Regions from separate parts of the Pseudoalteromonas sp. SCSIO 43201 genome, predicted to be linked through region 3. Evidence: predicted binding sites of a transcription regulator. Region 3 holds the regulator's gene; each other region holds the start of a gene.
The links. The regulator ArgR, encoded in region 3, controls arginine synthesis, uptake and breakdown. The targets are predictions, from matches to a motif close to ANTGAATANNTATTCANT.

Region 1 (8,020 bases), 700 kb from region 3:
TCTTTTAATTCGCGCCTTTTGCTTGATGTCATAGCTATGCGTCGTGCCATAGAGCCTTTTAGACTTCGTACAATGTCTAAGTTGCTTGGCATACCATCGTTACAAAAGCCCGCCCGATGTGTTTTCATTTGCATCAGTTTATCCAACTGACTCTGTTGCAGGTTAGGCAGCTCTAAATCTTCAAACAATAAATCTAAATATTCATCTTTAGAAATAGAGAAAACAAAATCGTCTTGGCCTTCCCCTTGGTCACTTGCCTCGCCCTCACCACCACCACCTCCCTGACCGGAAGGCGGGCGCTGAATTTTGTCACCTGTAGAAAATTGATCATTACCAGGGTGAATAAGCTCTCTATCTCCCCCCTTACCTTGATGGAAAGTAGGTTCGCTAATGTCTCTTTGTGGAATAGAAATGCTTTCGCCACTTGAGACATCAGTCACACTTCGTTTGTTAATCGCCTCTGATACCGCCTTTTTTATCTGCTTTTTGTAGCGGCGGATAAAACGCTGGCGGTTCAGAGTGCTCTTATTTTTGCCGTTAAGACGGCGATCAATAAAATGCGCCATATAACACCCTCTTTAATGCTTACAAGTTACTGAGACTTTCTTACTCTTAAATACCATTCAGAGAGTAAGCGAACTTGTTTTTGGGTATAGCCTTTGTCAACCATGCGATTGACGAAATCCTCATGCTTCTTCTGGTCTTCAGCCGAGGTTTTTGCATTAAATGAAATAACAGGAAGTAAGTCCTCTGTATTAGAAAACATCTTTTTCTCAATAACGGTTCTTAGCTTTTCATAGCTAGTCCATACCGGATTATCACCATTATGGTGGGCTCTGGCTCTCAAGACAAAATTGACGATTTCATTTCGAAAATCTTTTGGATTTGAAATACCCGCGGGTTTTTCGATCTTCTCAAGTTCTGCATTTAATGCTGCGCGGTCAAACAACTGACCAGTGTCTGGATCTCGGTACTCCTGATCTTGGATCCAAAAGTCTGCATAGGTTACATAACGGTCAAATATATTTTGTCCATACTCAGAGTACGATTCTAGGTATGCTGTTTGTAATTCCTTACCAATAAACTCAACATATTGAGGAATAAGATAGCCTTTCAAGTGGCTCAAGTAACGCTCCTGAACTTCTGCGTTAAATTGCTCTCGCTCTATTTGTTGCTCTAATACATAAAACAAATGAACTGGATTTGCTGCAACTTCACTGTGGTCAAAGTTGAAGACGCGTGAAAGTATTTTAAACGCAAATCGAGTGGAGAGACCGTTCATCCCCTCATCTACTCCCGCATAGTCACGATACTCTTGATAAGACTTAGCTTTGGGATCTGTATCTTTTAAACTCTCTCCATCATACACTCGCATTTTGGAATAAATACTTGAGTTTTCAGGCTCTTTAATCCGCGACAGTGCCGAAAATTTAGCTAAAGTTTCTAGCGTGCCAGGGGCACATGGAGCTTGCCGCAATTCGCTATTTTCTATGAGCTTCTCGTAGATTTTTACTTCTTCTGATACGCGTAGGCAATAAGGCACTTTAACGATATAAACGCGGTCTAAAAACGCTTCATTATTTTTGTTGTTTTTGAAGGTTTGCCATTCAGATTCGTTAGAGTGCGCAAGGATCAGCCCACTAAAGGGAAGTGCAGAAATACCCTCCGTGCCGTTATAGTTTCCTTCCTGAGTTGCAGTTAATAACGGGTGTAGCACTTTGATGGGGGCTTTAAACATCTCAACAAACTCCATTAACCCCTGGTTTGCAAGGCAAAGTGCACCTGAATATGCGTAGGCATCAGGATCATTTTGAGCAAAGTGTTCAAGCTTACGAATGTCTACTTTACCCACTAGCGCTGAGATGTCTTGGTTGTTTTCATCGCCAGGCTCTGTTTTAGCGATGGCTATTTGGTCAAGTATAGATGGATACCGCTTTACAACAGTGAATTTAGTAATATCACCGTTGTACTCATGTAAGCGTTTGGTAGCCCATGGCGACATTATAGTTTTAATATAGCGGGTAGGGATTCCGTACTCTTTTTCTAACAAGTCAGCGTCTTCTTGAGGACTGAACAGGCAAAGTGGGTGGTCGTTAACTGGTGAGCCTTTTAGCGAATACACCGGTACTTTTTGCATTAAATATTTTAATTTCTCGGCGATAGAAGACTTACCCCCACCAACAGGACCGAGTAAATAGAGCACCTGCTTACACTCTTCAAGCCCTTGGGCTGCGTGTTTGAGATAAGAGACTATCTGTTCAATAGCGTCTTCCATGCCATAAAACTCGTTAAATGCAGGGTATCTTGCTATTACTCTATTGGAAAACAGTCTACTTAGCCTCGCATCTTTAGATGTGTCAATCATCTCCGGTTCGCCAATCGCCATTAATAGTCGCTCTGGGGCGCTGGCATAGGCTGATTTATCATTTTTACAAATTTCAAGAAATTCCGCGATAGTGTACTCTTCTTCTTGCGCGGCTTCATATCTGGCCTGATAATGTTCAAATATTGTCATAACGACCTCCAGTAAGCTACCTTGTATGGATTGCGGATCATAGATTAGGAAAGGTTACTTAAAGCTTAGTCGTGATATGAATAATACCCAAAAAAAACTAGATTTTTTATGTATTAATGTTGAATTACAGGCGCAAAAAAGGGTGCCTTAGCACCCTCATTATTGCATCAATGATGATAGTTGATGTTAAGCTAGGTTGCTGTTTGCAAAGTCCCAGTTAACAAGTGCCCAGAAACCCTTTAGGTATTCAGGACGGACGTTACGGTAGTCGATATAGTAAGCGTGTTCCCAAAGATCAACTGTGATAATTGGTGTAACACCTTCTTCAGTCAGCGGCGTAGCTGCGTTTGAAGTATTTACGATATCTAAAGAGCCGTCAGCAAGTTGAACTAACCAAGTCCAACTTGAGCCAAAGTTATTTACCGCTTTGTCATTAAAAGCTTCTTGGAACGCAGCAAATGAGCCCCATTTCGCGTTGATTAGCTCCGCAACTTTACCTGTTGGTTCGCCACCTGCATTTGGTGCTAAGCTGTGCCAGTAGAACGTATGGTTCCAGATTTGAGCAGCATTGTTGAAAACACCACCTTCAGAGCTACAAACGATCTCTTCTAGTGATTTACCTTCGAAGTCAGTACCTTCAATTAAACCATTTAGCTTTACAACATAAGTGTTGTGGTGTTTGCCGTGGTGGAATTCTAACGTCTCTTGAGAGATGTGCGGCTCAAGTGCGTTTAGTGCATAAGGTAGTGACGGTAGTTCAAATGCCATATTAATCTCCATTTTTTTGGTTGATTTGCCAACAACTCATACGAAAGCAAGCTAACATTAGCCCACTTTTCTATACCATTGGCTTTTATAGTGATACTATAATTCCTGACTATTTTACTCAAGTTTTGGCAAACAGCAATGCGTGCCAGTGACTTAATGACTTATAATACATATTCTTTGTGAACCGATGCCAAATAGCAGCCTTCACATGGGCAATAAATGAGCTCAGTTTAGGCGCTATACCGTTGCTTCTAACCTATCGTGCGGCTGGCGTAGTGGTTTACTAATGTGTGTTGTAATAGTGAGTAGCAAGCTAAAGTGCCGATATTAGCGTGCTGTACATAAATATCGGAAAAACGTCATTTTGAGGTAACTAATGGAAACTATTGATAAGATTAAACAACAGATCGAAGAAAACCCAATTATTCTTTATATGAAAGGGTCTCCTAAACTCCCTAACTGTGGTTTTTCTTCGCAAGCATCTCAGGCTTTGATGGCGTGCGGTGAGCAGTTTGCGTATGTAGATATACTACTAAACCCTGATATTCGTGCAGAGCTACCGCATTATGCAAACTGGCCTACCTTTCCACAACTTTGGGTTGAAGGTGAGCTGATTGGTGGTTGTGACATCATTATTGAGATGTTCCAAAAAGGTGAGCTTCAACCACTAATCTCAGAAACAGCTGCTAAGTATAAAAAAGATGATGCAGCGGCTGAATAATGTCATACCTGGCAGAGCATAAGCTCTGCCGCCCTAATTTTTCTGGTTAACTTCCTCCCTTTTTATACTTTTACTCGTTTATTAATCGCCTGATCCCTTCACTAGACAATTACTCGTTTCAATTTGGATCCAACTTTTGTTTATTTAGTTGACGTGTACGTCAACTAAAACAGGTTTGCCGCTGCATATTTATATAGCCATTCTCATGTAGTGCTTGTTAGCCAGTCTTTGGTTTATAGTAATTGTGTGAATATTTATTCATATTTTAATTTTGATTACGTTTACGTAAACGTTTACTTGCGTGGATCTTGTGGCCATTATATACTTGTTGATACCGGTGTCATTTTGCAAATTTATATTCAATATTTTCAAAATGATAAATTTTGATTGATTTGGGTAACTTGTATTACCAATGAGAAATATTCAACTTAATGAATATGTATTCATATTTGTGTTGACTCTACTTTCAATCAAGGCTAATTTTGAGTATCTGCCAGCATTTCGTCGTACCGTCATGAGCTGGCCGTTGTAGCAAGGGGAGGAGTCTATGCTATATGACTCAAAATTAGAAAAAGATAACTGTGGGTTTGGTTTGATTGCGCATGTGAGCGGACAGCCGAGCCATAAACTGATCCGAACAGCCATAACTGGTTTAGACCGTATGCAGCACCGTGGTGGTATTTCTGCCGATGGCAAAACAGGTGATGGGTGTGGATTATTGTTGCAAAAACCAGATAGCTTCTTTCGAGCTATTGCTGCCGAAAATGAGTGGCACATAGGTAAAAACTATGCGGTTGGCATGATATTTTTAAATCAAGATCAAGCGCTAGCAGCAGCGGCAGAAAAAGTCATTTGTGAAGAATTAGAAAAAGAAACACTGACGGTGATTGGTTGGCGTGAAGTACCAACTGATCCATCCATGCTTGGCCCTATTGCCAAAGCACAATTACCTGAGTTTAAGCAAGTTTTTATCGGTGCGCCAGAAGGTTGGCGTCCTAAAGATTTAGAGCGACGCCTTTATATTGCGAGGCGTCGGATTGAAAAAAGGTTGGAGCAGGACGAGCAATTTTATATTTGCAGTTTGTCTGGCTTGGTGACTATCTATAAAGGCTTGATGATGCCAGTGGATTTACCTAACTTCTATTCTGATCTTGCTGACATCCGTATGACGAGCGCTATTTGCGTATTTCACCAACGCTTCTCAACCAATACTCAGCCTCGATGGCCTTTGGCTCAACCATTTCGCTATTTAGCACACAATGGTGAGATCAATACAATTCAAGGCAATCGTCAGTGGGCGCGTGCTCGGGCCTACAAGTTTGCTTCACCGCTATTACCTGATTTACAAACGGCAGCGCCGTTTGTCAATGAGATTGGATCTGATTCCTCTAGCTTAGACAACATGTTAGAGCTGTTTTTAGCGGGTGGGATGGATCTGTTTCGAGCAATGCGTATGCTTGTGCCTCCCGCATGGCAGAAAAACCGCGCTATGGATGAAGATCTTCGCGCATTCTATGATTTTAATTCTATGCACATGGAGCCATGGGATGGCCCCGCTGGGATAGTGATGTCAGATGGTCGTTTTGCTGCTTGCAACCTCGACCGTAATGGCCTAAGACCCGCGCGCTATGTGATCACTCAAGATGGGTTTATTACCCTCGCATCTGAAGTGGGCATTTGGGATTATGCACCTGACGAAGTCATTGAAAAAGGCCGTGTAGGACCAGGTGAGTTATTGGTGGTCGATACTTTACATGGCAAGATTTGGCAGTCCGATGAAATCGATCAAGATCTGAAATCCAGACACCCCTATAAGACTTGGCTTGAGCAAAATGTAAAACGGTTAACGCCATTTGAAGCGTTAGATGAGCAAGCATCAGGTAAACGCGATCTAGATGATGAGGCCTTGGTAACGTACCAAAAGCAGTTCGGTTACACAAATGAAGAGCTAGATCAAGTTATTCGTGTGATGGGTGAAAATGGCCAAGAAGCAACAGGCTCAATGGGAGATGATACACCTTTTGCTGTTTTGTCTGAGGGGCACCGCTCAATCTTCGATTACTTTAGACAAAAATTTGCGCAAGTTACAAACCCGCCCATAGACCCGCTGCGTGAAAATCATGTTATGTCTTTGGCTACCTGTATTGGCCGAGAGCAAAACGTTTTTAACGAGACTACAGGTCACGCTAAACGCTTACAATTTGCTTCTCCAGTGTTAACGTATTCTGACATGCAGCAATTGCTGCATGCAGATGATGACCATTATTGCGCTTGCAAAATTTCATTAATATATAATGCAGAGGAGTCCTTGCGCGCAGCTATTGAACGAGTTTGTAAGGAAGCAACAGAAAAAGCACGTAGTGGTTGCGTTATGTTGATCTTAACCGACCGAGACATAGCAGCTGGAAAACACATTATACCAGCTGCTATGGCTGTGGGGGCAATACAACAACGTTTGGTGAATGAAAACCTACGTTGTGATGCAAATATCATTGTTGAAACCGGCAGTGTTCGAGATCCCCACCAATTTGCTGTATTACTAGGCTTTGGTGCCACCGCAATTTATCCCTATTTAGCATATGAAACACTGGTTGATATGTGTGACAAGAAGGTCATTCAAAAATCATATCGGGAAGTTACACTGTCATATCGTAGCGCTATAAATAAAGGTTTATACAAAATCATGTCGAAAATGGGGATCAGTACAATTGCATCCTACCGTTGCTCGATGTTATTTGAAGCCGTAGGTTTGTCTGATGAAGTGGTAGAGTTGTGCTTCAACGGCGTTGCAAACCGTATTAAAGGTGCATGTTTTGATGATTTTGCATTAGAACAACAACAGCTAAACAAACTCGCGTTTAGTAGACGCAAGTTATTATCACATGGTGGTCTATTAAAGTACGTACATGGTGGTGAGTACCATGCCTACAATCCAGATGTTGTACAAACGTTACAAACAGCGGTGCGTTCGGGGAATTATCAGGACTATATAAAATATGCAGAGCTTGTAAATAATCGTCCCGTCACCAATTTACGAGATATGTTAAAGCTCAAAACGGAACAGAACTCAATTGATCTTGAGGAAGTGGAACCAGCAACAGAGCTTTATAAGCGTTTTGACTCCGCAGCAATGAGTATCGGTGCATTATCTCCTGAAGCGCACGAAGCGCTGGCTATTGCTATGAATCGTCTTGGTGGCTGCTCAAATTCCGGTGAGGGGGGCGAAGACAAGCTCCGTTTTGGCACTGAAAAGAATTCCCGCATCAAGCAAGTTGCGTCTGGGCGGTTTGGCGTGACGCCGCATTATTTGCGCTCTGCTGATGTTATTCAAATTAAAGTGGCTCAAGGCGCAAAACCGGGGGAGGGAGGTCAGCTACCAGGTGAAAAGGTGACGCCTTACATCGCGAAACTTCGCTATTCAGTTCCAGGTGTTACTTTGATTTCGCCGCCACCACATCACGATATTTACTCTATTGAAGACCTAGCACAACTGATTTTTGACTTAAAGCAGGTAAATCCAGAGGCGATGATCTCGGTCAAGCTGGTTTCAGAACCAGGTGTCGGCACCATTGCGACTGGTGTTGCCAAGGCATATGCCGACCTTATTACCATAGCGGGCTATGATGGCGGCACAGGGGCAAGTCCACTGACATCAGTGAAGTATGCAGGTAGTCCTTGGGAACTGGGACTTGCAGAGACTCAACAAGCATTGGTTGAAAATGGTTTACGTCACCGGATCAGGCTGCAAACCGACGGTGGTCTAAAAACAGGGTTAGATATTATCAAGGCCGCTATTCTTGGTGCAGAAAGCTTTGGTTTTGGTACAGGTCCTATGGTTGCACTCGGCTGTAAATATCTCAGGATCTGTCATCTTAATAATTGCGCGACGGGTGTTGCAACACAAGATGATACGTTGCGTCAAAAACATTATCACGGCCTGCCTGAAATGGCGATGAACTACTTTAAGTTTATTGCACAAGAAGCGCGCGAAATTATGGCATCGCTTGGTGTTACTA
Region 2 (8,020 bases), 420 kb from region 3:
TTGATATTTATAAGGATATTTGTGATGTAGTGTATCTAGAGCGCACCCCTTCTATATCAACAACCGAGATTATTGAAGTGGTACGTCAGCCTAGGGACAACTAATCATGAAACATGCGGTGGATGTAACTTGGCTTTTTGCTAATTTAGCGCGCGTAAAGGTACTTGATGCGGGCATCGTTAAACCCGGTCAGCAGGGGCCATACCAACCACACGCAAAGATCCAAGGTGCGCTACGGTTTGATATTAGTGGTGCACTGTGTGCCGAACAAGCTAAAACGCCGAATATGTGCTGTAGTGCCGCTCAGTTTCAGGCAGAAATGCGCCAGCTTGGCATTAACCATGATGATGTGCTGGTGGTGTACGATGATAAAGGCATGTTTAGTGCGGCAAGAGCATGGTATATGCTCAAAAAAATGGGGCATGAGCAAGTTTTTGTACTAGATGGCGGACTTCCTGCTTGGTGTGAAAAGCAGTATCCAACCTGCCAATCCTACCTGATGCCAGCGATAGCTGGAGACTTTGTCGCAAACTTCGATGATAGTGCATTTATTGATAAAGATGCTGTGATTGCCAATATACCATCACAACAAAGCCTATTGATTGACGCCAGAGGCGCGAAGCGATTTTCTGGAGATGAGCCGGAGCCCCGTGCAGATATGCGCAGCGGTCATGTGCCTAAAAGTAAAAACCTACCATACACGCGTTTGTTAAACGCCGATGGCTGCTTTAAACCACTCACTGAGCTTGAAATGTTATATGGCGACTTATCAAAAAATAAGACTAAGCCTCTGATATTCTCTTGTGGTTCAGGTGTTACAGCTTGTATTTTAGCACTGGTGGCTGACGAGCTAGGTTACCAACAGTTGACGGTATATGACGGCTCGTGGAGTGAATGGGGCGCTGATCCCGATGTCCCAGTTGAAACAGGCGAAAGTACTAGTCATACCAATTTGACTTAATACTTGCTCAATTTGAAGGAGTAAATCTGACGCTAACTGCGTTAAAAATTTCTCATTTAGAACAACTAAATAGCAAAATTTTTGCCTTGCCTATATGGATGTAGGTACCTTAGCGATAGCAGGACGCGGTAGCGGAGTTATCGACAAGATTTTCCCGCCTCAAAATAGACCACTTAATTAAGCTAATTGGTATTAACCTAAACTGGATATCACGTCTGATGAGAGGGATGTTACACTTTTGAGCTGGAAAAATGTCACCTCATGTAGGGTGGGATCGTTGGTTGAAAAAGGGCACCACTACATGGCCCCTTTTTCGTTCTCAATTACTTGTGATAAGCAAGGCAAGCTTCAACTTCGTTCTTCGATCCTAAAATAACACCAACGCGCTGGTGTATTTCTTCAGGTTGAATATCCAAAATACGCTCACGGCCAGTATGTGCAATACCACCAGCTTGCTCGATAAGCATCGCCATAGGGTTTGCTTCGTAAAGCAAGCGAAGTTTAAACGGTTTGTTAGGATCTTTACGATCTTCTGGGTAGGTGAATAGGCCACCACGACATAATACACGGTGAACATCTCCTACCATTGCTGCTATCCAGCGCATATTGAAGTTTTTACCGCGAGGTCCGGTTTCTCCTGCAAGCAAATCCTCAATGTAGTTTTGCATAGGAGGTGTCCAATGGCGTTGATTGGAAGCGTTAATGGCAAACTCTTTTGTGTCCTCTGGTATCTCAGCGAAATCTTGCGTTAACAAGAAGCTTCCGTGGGTCTTATCTAGCGTGAATAGGCGTGTACCTTTACCTGTGGAAAGCGCTAGCATAGTCGATGGGCCGTACAATACGTAACCCGCTGCGACTTGTTTATGGCCAGGCTGCATGAAAATTGCAGGATCGCCTGGATCAGAACCCTCTGGTGCTTCCATAATTGAGAAAATTGTACCAACTAGTGAATTAATGTCAGTATTTGAAGAGCCATCGAGCGGGTCAAAGGCAACAATATACTTAGCGTTAGGATCACCTGCCACCGTGAAGTCTTCCTCTTCAGAAGCAATGGCTTTTACATATCCAGACTCAAGCAAAATATCTTTTAAGAGTTGATTTGACAATACATCGAGTTTCTTTTGAGTTTCACCTTGGATATTTTCATCAAGGGTAGAGCCAAGTACGCCTGAGAGTGCACCTTGACCAACTCGGAACGATATTTCTTTACATGCCGCGAGAATGGTACGGATAAGAGATACCAACTCACGAGAACAACCATCTTCTACTAACACCGGAGGGAGTCTACGCATTTTTTAAGTCCTGATTACTTTGTGTTTATAGCAATAAATAATGTGAGAGGTGCTATAAACTGCGCTGTAATTCGTCTTGAAAGGCTGTAAATTGTATACGATTTCAGATACAACTGGGGTTAAGCCTCAAAACCATAAATAACAAAGAGCAGCCATGAGCAAAATAAAGTACTTCACTCACACTGTGTCGGCTTTGTTGTTGTGTATGATAACTCATGCACACGCAGCAATTAAGCCTATAGATGAATTTACTGCCAGTTTTAATCATCACCCCGGTTTTTACGCCTTTTACAGTGACGCTTCAAGCGGCAAGTTATATTTAGACATCGACAAGTTTGATGCACCCTTCTTACTACAGCATAGCTTACCCTACGGCATTGGTTCTAATGATATTGGTTTAGATAGAGGCCAGTTAGGTGGCACCCACCTTGTTCAGTTTGAACGCTTTGGTGATAAAGTCATGCTTCGTGCGATAAATACGTATTATCGTGCTAGTGCCAATAATGAAGCGGAAAAACAAAGTGTGAAAGAGGCCTTTGCCTCAAGCATACTGCATGGGTTTAAAGTCGTCGCTGAGGATAACGACAGTGTACTGATAGACTATACCCCTTATTTACTTAGTGATGTGCATGGGGTTTCTCGTACGCTTGCTAGGCGAAACCAAGGCACGTTTTCCCTAGACAGCAGCCGCAGCGCAGTATTTATGCCACGCTCAAAGGCATTTATAAAAAATACGGAACTGGAGGCTGTGCTGACTTTTACAGGTAATAAGCCTGGAGAGTATGTTCGTCAAGTCAGTGCAGATCCTCACGCGCTCACCGTACATCAACACCACTCTTTGATTGAGCTTCCCGATGACAATTATCAGCCGCGGGCATTTCATCCGCAATCGGGTTACTGGAGTATTGAGCATAAAGATTACTCTGCACCACTTGGAGAGTCGATGCTAGTGCGCTACATTCCGCGCCATCGTTTAGAGAAAAAAGATCCAACTGCGCCAGTATCAGAAGCGGTAAAACCAATCGTATATTACCTAGACCCAGGCGTACCTGAGCCGGTGAGAACCGCATTACTTGATGGTGCAAAGTGGTGGGATCAAGCATTTGAAGCTGCGGGCTATAAAAATGCTTTTCAGGTCAAAATCTTGCCTGAGCATGCTGATCCCATGGATATTCGCTACAACGTGATCCAATGGGTGCATCGTGCGACGCGAGGCTGGTCATACGGCGCATCGGTGATCGACCCACGTACCGGTGAAATTTTAAAAGGGCATGTTACGCTAGGCTCGTTGCGTGTGCGCCAAGATATCCTTATTGCAGAGGCTCTTTCTGCGCCATTTGTTGAAGGAAATGAGACCACCAAGCGGTTACATGCGATGGCACTGGAGCGTATCCGTCAACTCAGTGCTCACGAAATAGGCCACACTTTGGGGATTGCGCACAATTTCTCTGCATCGGTAAAAGACCGAGCATCTGTGATGGATTACCCTCATCCACTGGTAAGTTTTGAAAATGGCAAGTTAGATGTGACCCAAGGTTATGCCAAAGGAATGGGCGCATGGGACACGCAGGTTATTAAATATGGTTACAGTGACTTTCGCGGTGCCGATGAGGCCACTGAGCTTGCTGCCATCCTAGCTGAAAATAAAGCGCTGGAGCTGGAGTTTATTTCGGACTCAGATGCCAGGGCTAAAGGCGGTGCACACCCCACAGCTCACCTTTGGGACAATGGCGCAGATCCTGCTGCTGAGCTACGGCGAGTACTAGAGGTACGTCAACAAGCCTTGGATACTTTTGGAATTAACAGCATTAAAAAAGGAGTTGCGCTGTCACAGTTAGAAGAAAGACTCGTGCCGCTTTATTTATTCCATCGCTATCAAGTTGAAGCTGCGGTTAAACTTATCGCGGGGGTAGACTATGACTATGAAGTACGTGGTGAAGAGGTAATAAAAGGAGCGCAAGTCGTTGACAAGGCACGGCAACAAAGTGCAACAAACGCACTATTGGACACGCTTTCATCTGATACCTTGGCTATCGCGGAGTCGATTTTAGCTTTGATCCCACCCAAAGCTTATGGAGAATATAAAACTCGCGAGAGTATCAAAGGTCGCACAGGGCTAACCCTAGATGCTATGGCGCTTCCAGAGGTTGCTGCACAGCATAGTCTAGATTTATTGTTACATCCTCAACGTTTAAACCGCCTCGCACAACAACATGCGCGCGACCCTGAATCTTTTGGCACACAGGCGCTACTAGATTCAATGTATACACGCGTATTTGAGCAATCAGAGAGTGCAGGTATGAGACAAAAACTAAAGCAAAGGGTGCAATATCTAAGCGCGGTGAAACTGGTGACACTAAGTCAAAGTGATAAGGTCGCTCCTGAAGTGCAAGCGCAACTAAAGTTTTATTTAGCAAAAATAGCGAACGCGTTTAGCCACTCATCGGTGTTTAACGACGTATCATTTGATAAGGCGTTTAGGCATATGCTGGCTGAGCAAATAAACCAGTATCTACGTTCAGGTGAATGGAGCGGGCACTTTAAAACACTCGATATGCCACCAGGCTCACCAATCTAATATACAACCTTCACCATAGGTGGTTTTCACTTTGCTTGAACTTGGATTAATAACATGCTCTTTAGTCGTTGTTTGTTTGAGTTCAAGCCTTACTGCTTGAATATAGAACTGTGCACTTTTTTAGTGTTATTGAAAGCTAAATTATCAACAAAAAAGAAATTATTTATTGACAATAGTACCTTTTTTGGTAATTTCAAATGACTGCTATTTAGGCTTGTATGGGTACAAACTCAATTTAGCAGACATAATTAGGCCAGTTTTATTATTTCGTTAAGTGATAACATTGGCTGTATTCTGAGATATTGGATTATTTCAACAGGAAAATTGAAAATGAAACTAAACCTAAATAAAAAAAGCATCAAAAATCTATCTCGTGATAACAAAGCGCTACCTGTAAACGCAACTCCAGCTATTGCCGGTGGTGTAGCAACTAACCTATGTAACAGCGATGGTTTACGTTGCGACAGACCGACTACATACACTATGTCTATTGTGATTTGTAAAACTGAAATGTAAGCCTATTCAGTAATCAGGTAAACCTGAACTCAGGTTGCTACTGATATAGAAAAACCTCGTCAAAATATGGCGAGGTTTTTTAGTATCTACTGTTAGCGATAGCAGAGCGCGGCTATCGGCAATACTTTCTCGCCTCAAAATAGACCACTCAATAAAGATAAAGGATATAAACCCAATATTTATCCAAATCTTAAGATGGTTATATACCCTCTCTTTATGACTTCTATAAAAAGCAACTCTCTTTAATCAAACGTGTCAGTATCGCTTGGCTGGGCTGAATTTTTTCCATTGCTAGAAATTCATTTGGTTGGTGTGCTTGGTTAATAGAGCCTGGCCCCATCACAATGGTTTCGCAGCCAAGTTGCTGCAAAAATGGTGCTTCAGTACAGTAGTTAACCGCAATCGCTTGCTGCCCTGATATGCGCTCAGCCATCTTGACCAGCGCAGAGTCTGTCGAGCCAGTAAACGCGGGAATAGGGTCATGCATATCCATAACCGAAACACAGTGTGAATAGCGAGCGTTAATGGGCGCAACTGCATCTATCAACATGCCTTGTAGCTCTTTAATACTCAATCCAGGTAAAGGGCGTATATCAATATGTAATTCGCAGCAGCCACAAATACGGTTTGCATTATCGCCACCATGGATGTGCCCAAGGTTTAGAGTTGGATAGGGAATTGCGAAATGTTTTATTGAATATTTATTCTTTAATTCTTCTCTTAACTTTAATAAATTTGCAATTACTTGGTGCATGATCTCAATGGCATTTAGGCCCCGTTCAGGGTCTGAACTATGCCCTGAACGACCAACAATACGAATGGCGCTGGTCATATGCCCCTTATGAGTAAAGACGGGCACCATATCGGTAGGTTCACCAATCACACAGCGTGCAGGTCTTAGGTTGGGGTGTTTAGCGATAGCCTGTGCACCAGCCATGGTTGTTTCTTCATCAGCGGTAGCTAAAATCATGATTGGTGCACATTGCTCACACTCATCTAATTCACCAATAGCGCTTAATACAAAGGCAAAAAAACCTTTCATATCAATACTGCCAAGGCCATAAAGTTTATTGTCTTCCATGCTCAATTTAAATGGATCAAATTGCCATCGACTTTCATCAAATGGAACGGTATCGGTATGTCCCGCTAACATTAAGCCGCCATCACCACTACCTCGTCTTGCAATCAGGTTGTACTTACCTTTTGCCTGTTCAAGTTCCGTCACTTCAACTGTAAACCCTAACGTTTCGCACCACTGTGCGAGTAGCTGGATCACATTCCGATTGCTCATGTTTAGACTTTCTTCTAATGCACTGATAGATGGCGCTGCGATCAGCTGTTGGTACATGTCCATAAAAGCGGGAAGTTTCATAAAAATTCCTAAAATACTTATTCAAAGTTCTTGCATAAAAATATAAAGGTGTTTAAAGTGAATATCAATTCACTTTTTTAGCATAAATATATTTAGGGGCAGCAATGCGACGATTTGACTTCAACACTTAGAAAAAACAATTCCAATTAAACTTTTTAATCTTGAGAGTACTATGTTGAATGTATCTATAATCGGAGCGAGCGGCTACAGTGGTGCTGAGCTTGCTAAGCTGGTTGCCAGACACCCTGAATTTTCCCTTACGCACTGCTTTGTGTCTGAACAAAGCACAGATAAACACAAACTCATCAGCGAGTTATATCCAGAACATACAGGCTTGTTAGATATTGAGCTTGAACCACTAAATCAGCAAGCATTTTCGCTCATTGAACAATCTACAGATTACGTTTGTTTGTGCACTGACCATAAGGTAAGCGTGGAGCTTGCTCCGGTGTTTTTACAAATGGGAAAGCGAGTATTTGATCTTTCTGGTGGTTACCGCTTATCTGACAATGAGGATTATGAAACCTACTACGGCTTTTCTCATCCATATCAAGACTGGCTAACACAAGCGCAATATGGCTTAGCTGAATGGTATGGCGATGCGATTAAAGCGGCGAAGTTGGTGGCCGTTGCTGGTTGTTACCCAACCGCTGCGCTCAATGCACTCAAACCATTACAACAGGCTGACTTGATATCAGCGCAGCCTGTGATCATCAACGCTGTTTCTGGTGTAACAGGTGCTGGTAGAAAGGCGAATGTTACAAGTCATTTTTGTGAGGTATCACTCGCACCATACGGTTTGTTTACGCACAGACATACCCCCGAAATTGAGAAATATCTAAGTCATCCAGTGTTGTTTACGCCGCATTTAGGAAATTTTAAGCGTGGTATCTTAGAAACAATCTACGTCACTCTGAAGGAAAATGTCACTCCAAATCAAGTCAATGCTGCTTACCAGGTGCTGGCTGATGAACCACTTATTAGACTAAAGGCAGGTCAACTTCCATCAATTAAAGCTGTTGAAAATCAGCCTTTTGTTGATATTGGTTGGCAACAAAAAGGCAATCAGCTGATCGTGGTGGTGGCAATTGACAACTTGCTTAAAGGAGCGGCAGGGCAAGCGTTACAGTGCATGAACTTGGCGGCGGGGTTGGATCATTATCAAGGTTTAGGAATATCAGCATGAGCAAACAAACTTGGGTGATTAAACTCGGTGGTGCGGTGCTGAATCAATCAGGTGCAGCGCAAGCATTATTTTTAGCCATTAAACAAATTCAACAAAGTGCACCACATAAACAGTT
Region 3 (8,020 bases):
GGTATTGTCTTCGTCTGAACGGATCTCAATCAGTTGTTCAGTACCCTGAATATATACTCTGGCTTGACCAAAGGTGCTACTTACGCGTGACGTGGCGATGGTACACTCAAGTCCAACCAGCGCATGTTTTGAAGTGGTTTCTTGGCTTTCAAAAAAGCGTCGTAAAGGCCTTACCAACAGCGCGGTAAGTGGTAAAGCTACGATAAGGCTGGCGAGCATGAATACTGTACCTATAAAATAATAGGAAATACCATTACCGAGCAAATAAGCAAAAAGCTGCTGAGTATATAAACTGATAATCCAGCCAAGCGATATAATAATGCTCAGTGAGATACTCAGTGGCACTCCACCAAATGCGAGTTGCCAATACGAGCTACTTGAAGCAGTGTTCGCTTCAATATCAACATCACTCTCTAAAATATCGAGATCTACCAAGCCCAGCAGAGCTATTATCCAAAATAAGATGACGATCAATAGTAAGGTTGAAAAAATGATCGTAGGAAAAGTAAATGCTGTATTTAAAAATTCCATTTGCGCTCCTTAACTCCTCGTATTTACTTTGTGCTCAGCAAATAATTAGAAAAGGCTGCGTGTTCATGGGTTTTTGCTTTCACGACTTGACAGCGCATTGCATTATAGCTGAACGAGGGATAATCGATATGCTGTGTTGCTGATAATACTCAATAGATAATTGGTATAAAACAAGCTGTCCCTCTTGTAAGGTGAGAAATAGTCACCCTGTGTATCTAAAGTTGCCACAATGAGACATATTATGTCAACTAAATATTTGCTGTTGTTTTAACCCATTTGTTTAGCTGTGTGCAATAAGCTGAGGCGGGGAAATCGCGCCAGTTGTGATACCAGCGCGGCGGAGTATTATACGTTATCAAATAGTGTCTTTACTTTATCTAGGGTCACGTCTATTTCTGATATTTTAGCTGGTGCAATAAAAATAGTATCGTCACCGGCTATGGTACCTAGTACACCATCTGCTGTGCCAAGAGAGTCCAATAATCGCGCGATTAGCTGGGCAGCTCCTGGGCTGGTGCGAATAATGATCATCATTTCATTGTGCATAATGTCTACGACTAGTTGGCGTAGTGGGCTTTTTGCCGTGGGCACGCTCATCTCAGCAGGTAAACAATAAACCATTTCCTGCTTTGCATTACGGGTTCTTACAGCGCCAAACTTGCTAAGCATACGGGAGACTTTACTTTGACTAACATTGTCAAACCCTTGTTGTTTGAGCGCATCAACAATTTCACCTTGAGAGCCAAAGTTTTCTTCTTTTAGAATCGCTTTAAATGCTTTGATAAGTGCTTCTTGTTTTTCTTGCGGCTGCATAGTTTGTCTTCTTTTACGGCTAATTTTTAAATTCTACACAAAACCGTAAGGATCCCCAAATTTGCGCGACCAAAATCGCTGTCGTAAAGCATTGGCGCACAAAGTGTCGCGATCTTTACACTTTTACTTAAGACATTAGTCAAAAAATCTTGAAAATAGCCGTGATATATTTGTGTTTACCTGCGCTTTTCATTATCTTTACTGCACACTCAATTCCACCTTCAAATTATGGAGAATTCACATGAAAGTTGCTGTATTAGGTGCCGCTGGCGGTATCGGTCAAGCTCTATCTTTATTGCTTAAAAATGGTCTACCAGCTGGCTCTGAGTTAGCGCTTTATGACGTTGCACCTGTTGTACCTGGTGTTGCAGTTGACTTATCTCACATCCCAACTGCGGTAACTGTTGCAGGTTATGGTAAAGATGACCTAGACCCAGCACTAGCTGGTGCTGACGTAGTGCTTATCCCTGCTGGTATGCCGCGTAAGCCGGGTATGGACCGTGCTGATCTATTCAATGTAAATGCTGGTATCATCAAAACGCTTGCTGAAGGTATTGTTAAAAACTGCCCTAAAGCACTTGTCGGTATCATTACAAACCCAGTAAATGGCACGGTACCAATCGTTGCTGAAGTATTCAAAAAAGCAGGAACTTATGATCCAGCTCGTGTATTCGGTGTAACAACGCTTGACGTTATCCGCGCTGAAACTTTTATCGCAGAGCTAAAAGGTCTAGATGTTTCTGAAGTTAAGATCCCAGTAATTGGTGGTCACTCAGGTACTACAATTCTGCCTCTTCTTTCTCAAGTTGAAGGTGTTGAGTTTACTGACGAAGAAGTTGCTTCACTTACTACTCGCATTCAAAACGCAGGTACTGAAGTGGTTGAAGCAAAAGCTGGTGGCGGCTCAGCGACATTATCTATGGGGGCAGCAGCTGCACGTTTCTGTTTCTCGTTAGTGAAAGGCCTGCAAGGTGAAGAAGTGTTAGAATACGCCTATGTTGAAGGTAACACAGGCGATGCTACATTCTTTGCTCAGCCAGTTATCCTTGGCAAAAACGGTGTAGAGAAGTTACTTCCTTACGGTGAGCTAAGTGCGTTTGAGCAAAAAGCAAAAGACGACATGCTAGCGACACTTGAAAAAGACATCAAAGAAGGTGTTGATTTCATGGCTTAAGCCAGACTGATACAAAAAACCAGTCGCTTTTACAGTGACTGGTTTTTTTATGCCTGAGGTTTACCCTCACACTGTTGGGTTTAGTGAAGAATACGAGCTCTTAGTGTACCTTCTACTGCGCTCAGCTCTTTCAACGCAACTTCTGAATGGTCGCTATCGACATCTATGACAACATAACCGATCGACTCGTCTGTTTGCAGATACTGCGCGGCGATGTTGATACCATGCTGAGCAAATGCTTGGTTAATTTGAGTCAGCACACCAGGGCGGTTGACATGCACATGCAGTAAACGGCTTCTGTTCGATAGCTCAGGTAATGATACTTCAGGGAAGTTCACGGCGGTGACTGTTGAGCCATTATCAGAGTATTTTGTGAGCTTGCCAGCTACTTCTACACCGATATTTTCTTGTGCTTCTTGGGTTGAGCCACCAACATGTGGGGTCAGTAGTACATTGTCAAATTCACGCAGTGGTGAGACAAACTCTTCGTTGTTCGACTTAGGCTCTACTGGAAAGACATCTATTGCCGCGCCGGATAGCTTTTTACCCGCTAATGCCTCTGCTAAGGCGTCAATATCAACAACAGTACCACGAGAAGCGTTGATCAGAATTGCACCTTGTTTCATGACTTCGATTTCAGCCATACCGATGAGGTTTTTCGTTTGTGGCGTTTCTGGTACATGTAAACTAACCACATCAGCACGCTGTAATAATTGCGTCAGAGTTGGGAGCTGGGTTGCATTTCCTAGGGTAAGTTTATCCTCAATATCGTAGAACTCGACATTCATGCCGATATTTTCAGCCATAATGCCAAGCTGAGTACCGATATGGCCATAACCAATAATACCCAGTGTTTTTCCGCGAGCTTCGAAGGAGCCATCGGCCGACTTATCCCATTCACCACGGTGTGCTTTGGCATTGCGCTCAGGAATACGGCGAAGTAATAACAAGATTTCACCCAACACCAGCTCTGCAACCGAGCGAGTATTAGAAAATGGCGCATTGAATACAGCGATACCGCGCTGTTTTGCAGCATTCAAGTCAACTTGGTTGGTACCGATACAAAAGCACCCAATCGCGACTAGCTTTTCAGCTTGCGCTAACACGGTTTCTGTTAAGTGTGTACGAGAGCGGATCCCGACAAAGTGGGCGTCTTTGATCCGCTCGATAAGCTCAGGCTCCGGTAAGGATGTTTTGACATAGTCTATATTGCTGTAGCCGTTGCGCTTTAGTGTTTCTACCGCACTTTGGTGCACACCTTCTAACAACAAAATTCGAATTTTATCCTTTGATAACGAAACCTTGCTCATCTGTAATCTCACTAGTTGATTTTAGGCCCTTCTTCGGTGCCTGTTATAACAACGTCAGCGCCACGTGAGGCAAATAAGCCATTGGTGACAACGCCAACAATCTGGTTAATTTTTTCTTCAAGCGCTTTTGCTGCGCTAATTTCTAGGCCGTGTACATCTAAAATAACGTTGCCGTTATCTGTAGTGACACCTTGGCGGTACACAGGGTCGCCGCCAAGCTTAAGTAATTCTCTCGCTACATAACTGCGTGCCATCGGGATCACTTCAACTGGCAACGGAAAAGCGCCCAAAGTGTCGACATGTTTGGTGTTATCAACAATACAAACAAACTTTTTAGCGACGGCAGCGACAATTTTTTCACGTGTGAGTGCCGCACCACCGCCTTTTATCATCTCGTTTTGACTGTTAATCTCATCTGCGCCATCGACATATACTGCAAGTTCTGACACATCGTTTAGCTCAAAGACTTCAATGCCAAGTGCTTTTAGTTTTTCCGTTGATGCTTCAGAACTGGAAACCGCCCCCTTGATATTGTCTTTGATGCTTCCTAACGCATCAATAAAGTGGTTAACGGTGGAACCTGTTCCAACCCCAACAATCGTATTTTCTTCTACGTAGTTTAAGGCTGCCCACGCTGCGGCTTTTTTCATTTCATCTTGAGTCATAACGCTACACTTAATTGTTATTGAAGTTGCACAGAGTATAACTCAATCAAAGTGGTAGCGTCATGGTCAAAAGCAGCGCTAATCGCGCTTAACTTGTTGCACTCTATTATTGTTCCGGCCAAGTATATAAGCGGGTGGGTGTAAGAATAGTTGGCAGTGGGATATCCCAAGCTTCGGTCGGTAAGCTTAAAACGCGCTGACAGTCATGAGCCAGCCCCATCAAAGTTGGCTTATCTCGCTGCTCAGCATAATGTAACGCCAATGTTCTATCATAATATCCACCACCCATACCTAAGCGGTTTCCATGCTCATCAAAAGCGACTAACGGCATCAATAGTAAATCTAACGATGCAAGAGGCGCCACAGCTGAGCAATCTAGCTTAGGCTCCAAGATAGCATAGCGATTTGTCTTCATGGGTGAGTTTTTTTCATACTTCTGAAAGAGTAAGTTAGTGTGGTTAAATGGGTGTATTATAGGTAGGTAAACTTGATGTTTTTTAGACCAAAGTGATTGAATTAAAAGGGATGTGTCTAGTTCTCCATCATTTTGTAAATAGACACCTATACGGGCGTTATTTGGTAAGTTTACATGTTGAAAAAAATTAATATTTAATTGTGTGGCTGCAACAGATTGCTCTATTGAAGATAGCGAGTTTCTACGTTTTCTAATGGTTTTTCTCAACTCACCCCTAGTAAGTTGAGAATTATTAATGTTGTTATTAGATTTACTCATTCTATTGCAAGCAATTCAGGGAAAAATAAGCTGATACCAAGCAAAATAAATAAAATAATCAGCACCGCGAGTAGATAATAAAGCCAAGTTTTTGATTTCGCTGGTGGTGCAGGCTCGTACTCGAGCTCGTCAAACAGATCAGTAGACTCCCAGTCATCTTCTTCTTTATCTGTGGCTTCATGTTGTTGAGTAGGAGCGAGGCGCTGCTCTATGTCTTCTAAGCGCTCTTCAATTCTGATTAGGCTACTTGTAATGTAGTCAAGCGCTTCAAAAACTCTCTCCTGATCTGGATTTGATACGGCAGCAGAGGAATGAGCGTGCAGCTTGGCAGTGATCCCGACACTGGCTAATAGTTTGATCTGTTTGAGTGCTTTGGTTTTATCACTGGGGGCAAATAAAGCTTTTCCAGCATAAAACTGCTGAATTTTCGATGGCGAGGTTTTTAACCTTTCAGCGAGGGTCGTCGCAGCACTTTGCTGATCTTTACCGTCGGCCATGCCAACGAAGACGACTTTAAACTGCTCGTTCATGGTGCGTGCCTAAGTTGTAAATAGATAGTATTAAGTATATCTAGATTATAGGTAACTGTAGAAAGATAAAAGGAAATTTTTATTATTAGGGCCTGTTGATCTTTCAAGTTTATTTTTGTAGCAGTTTGATAGGTATTTATACAAGGCAGAGCCTAAAATAGTGGCCACATTTGCAGCCACTACTTAATGAAGATTAGTAAAGTGCTGACTGTCCCACTTTTGGTATGGTGTTTTGAATGAAGCGGCGGAGATCTTCATTGGATGTTTCTAAGTCTTCGTGACGTAGGTACATCATATGTCCAGAGCGGTAACCTTTGAAGGTTAACCTGTCTCGCATCTTCCCGCTAGGATCTAGTTGCCACATATTATATTTAGCATCAAAGTAATTAGTCGCACCATCGTAGTAGCCAGACTGAGTAAGTACATGGAGGTAAGGGTTTTGTGCCATGGCTAATCTGAGCTGCTCACCGACATTATTGTCGCTATTATCCCAAGGATGAACCGCACCAAACATATTGTACTTTACATCTGTTTTATAATTGAGTTCAGTCGCAAAATAGTGATTAATTGCCGGTGTAAATGAGTGCAGCCAAGATGTAAGCTCAGGCCAATAGTCTGGGCGGGATCCTGCATCTCTTTTATCAATACCGAGATAGCGAGAGTCTAGTCTACCTATAGTGCGACCGCGGTCGCGCAATAGCTCTTTCCAAAATGCTGCGGTAGGAATGTCGAGATTATTTTGAGCAACGAAACGCTCATTTAAGCCGCTATATTTAGCAACAGTTTTGATAACACTTTGTTTTTCCTGTTCGCTGATAAATGCTCCTTTGGCGAGTGCTGGGAGGTATTTGTCGATAGTATATGCTTCTACTTCTGCTAGCACCTCAGGTAGGTCTTTACTTTGAAGCTCGGTTGGTAGGGCCTTATGATACCACGCAGCAGCTGCGTAATAGGGTAAACGGTTAGCAACTTTTACTGGGCCTTGACGCTTGATTCCGATGTCGGTTGGAGATACCAGAATAACGCCGTTTAAATATAACCACTGCTTGTTTTGCATAGCGTGTGCGAGTCCTGCAACACGCGTGGTACCATAGCTTTCACCAATTAAATACTTAGGTGATAACATGCGCTCATTACGATGAATGAAGGTATTTAGCCACTCCGCTAAATATTTTATATCGGCGTTTATTCCAAAAAACATTTTTGTTTGTTCTGGTTTACTGGGATATTTACCTTCAGCATTTTTAAGAACCCGGGAATAGCCAGTATTGACCGGATTGACATATACAATGTCTGCGACATCTAAAACAGAATACGGATTATCTTTTAAACCGTACGGTTGTTGCGGATAACCTTCGTCATCTATTTTTAATACTCTTGGTCCAGTATAAGCGATGTGCATCCATACAGACGCAGAGCCCGGACCACCGTTGAAAGAAATTAATAGTGGACGTTCGCTTACTTCTTTTATATTTTTACGCTGGTAGTAGGTGTAATGTAGCGTGGCGATTGCTTCACCTTTTTCATTCCACACCGGCTGCGTCCCCGTTGTTGCCGTATAGTTTATACGCTTGCCTTTAATTTCAACGCGGTGTTCTGTTGTGATTTTATGATCTATCTCAATGGTGCGGTTGTGTTGTTCAGCTATGCTAGGCAATGAAAACAAAGCACAACTTAAAAACACAAATGACAGTATTTTGTTCATGGCTTCCTCAATAAAACGGTAAGGTATTGCGGCATTAAAAAAGTATTTTAGGTGAAATTCAAAGTCATTGAGACAAACAGAGTAAAAAAACAGCTAGTTTGAAGATAACTGTTCTCAACTCATTTATTATTATGTAACAAATTTGTCTGCTGCTGGTTTTTTTTAGTCCTAGATTCGCGTATATTTAATACTTAATTATGTAGTAATAAAGTATTTAGCCTCGTTAAATTCTTGTTTCACTGCGCTTCTCGTTGTACTTAAGAGATCTCAATCCATGCAAAGAATTCTAATTGTTGAAGACAGTAAGGTCGTACAGCAGGTATTACGACACCTTGCCGCTCAATATCTTGATGTCGCAATTGATTTTGCTTGGTCACTCAAGGAAAGTAAGGCCTTTTTGAGCCAGCATGAATATACATTGGCGCTGGTAGATTTAACGCTGCCCGATGCGATGGACGCAGAAGTTGTGCAGCTTACGCTCAGTCATCAGATCCCAACGGTGGTGTTAACATCGAAAATTGATGAATATAGTCGCCAGCAAATGCTTGAGATGGGGGTG

Region 1: a site for ArgR is predicted at 4,435-4,452, ahead of gltB (glutamate synthase large subunit). Genes of this name have one in related genera too.
Region 2: a site for ArgR is predicted at 6,776-6,793, ahead of argC (N-acetyl-gamma-glutamyl-phosphate reductase). Genes of this name have one in related genera too.

Annotation. Positions count from the first base shown of each region.
Region 1 covers NZ_CP072683.1:2,305,040-2,313,059, reverse strand. The annotation lists gene J8Z24_RS09795 (YeaH/YhbH family protein) at 1-566, opposite strand, end outside; gene J8Z24_RS09790 (PrkA family serine protein kinase) at 593-2,515, opposite strand; gene J8Z24_RS09785 (Fe-Mn family superoxide dismutase) at 2,702-3,283, opposite strand; gene J8Z24_RS09780 (Grx4 family monothiol glutaredoxin) at 3,660-4,004, shown strand; gene gltB (glutamate synthase large subunit) at 4,552-8,020, shown strand, end outside.
Region 2 covers NZ_CP072683.1:3,425,110-3,433,129, reverse strand. The annotation lists gene J8Z24_RS14930 (FAD synthase family protein) at 1-104, shown strand, start outside; gene J8Z24_RS14925 (sulfurtransferase) at 107-961, shown strand; gene J8Z24_RS14920 (class 1 fructose-bisphosphatase) at 1,285-2,253, opposite strand; gene J8Z24_RS14915 (zinc-dependent metalloprotease) at 2,408-4,831, shown strand; gene J8Z24_RS14910 (hypothetical protein) at 5,162-5,347, shown strand; gene argE (acetylornithine deacetylase) at 5,571-6,719, opposite strand; gene argC (N-acetyl-gamma-glutamyl-phosphate reductase) at 6,895-7,905, shown strand; gene argB (acetylglutamate kinase) at 7,902-8,020, shown strand, end outside.
Region 3 covers NZ_CP072683.1:3,008,966-3,016,985, reverse strand. The annotation lists gene J8Z24_RS13010 (OB-fold-containig protein) at 1-531, opposite strand, end outside; gene argR (transcriptional regulator ArgR) at 877-1,344, opposite strand; gene mdh (malate dehydrogenase) at 1,586-2,518, shown strand; gene serA (phosphoglycerate dehydrogenase) at 2,599-3,828, opposite strand; gene rpiA (ribose-5-phosphate isomerase RpiA) at 3,840-4,493, opposite strand; gene J8Z24_RS12985 (5-formyltetrahydrofolate cyclo-ligase) at 4,600-5,226, opposite strand; gene J8Z24_RS12980 (hypothetical protein) at 5,223-5,756, opposite strand; gene J8Z24_RS12975 (S10 family peptidase) at 5,950-7,461, opposite strand; gene J8Z24_RS12970 (GGDEF domain-containing response regulator) at 7,736-8,020, shown strand, end outside.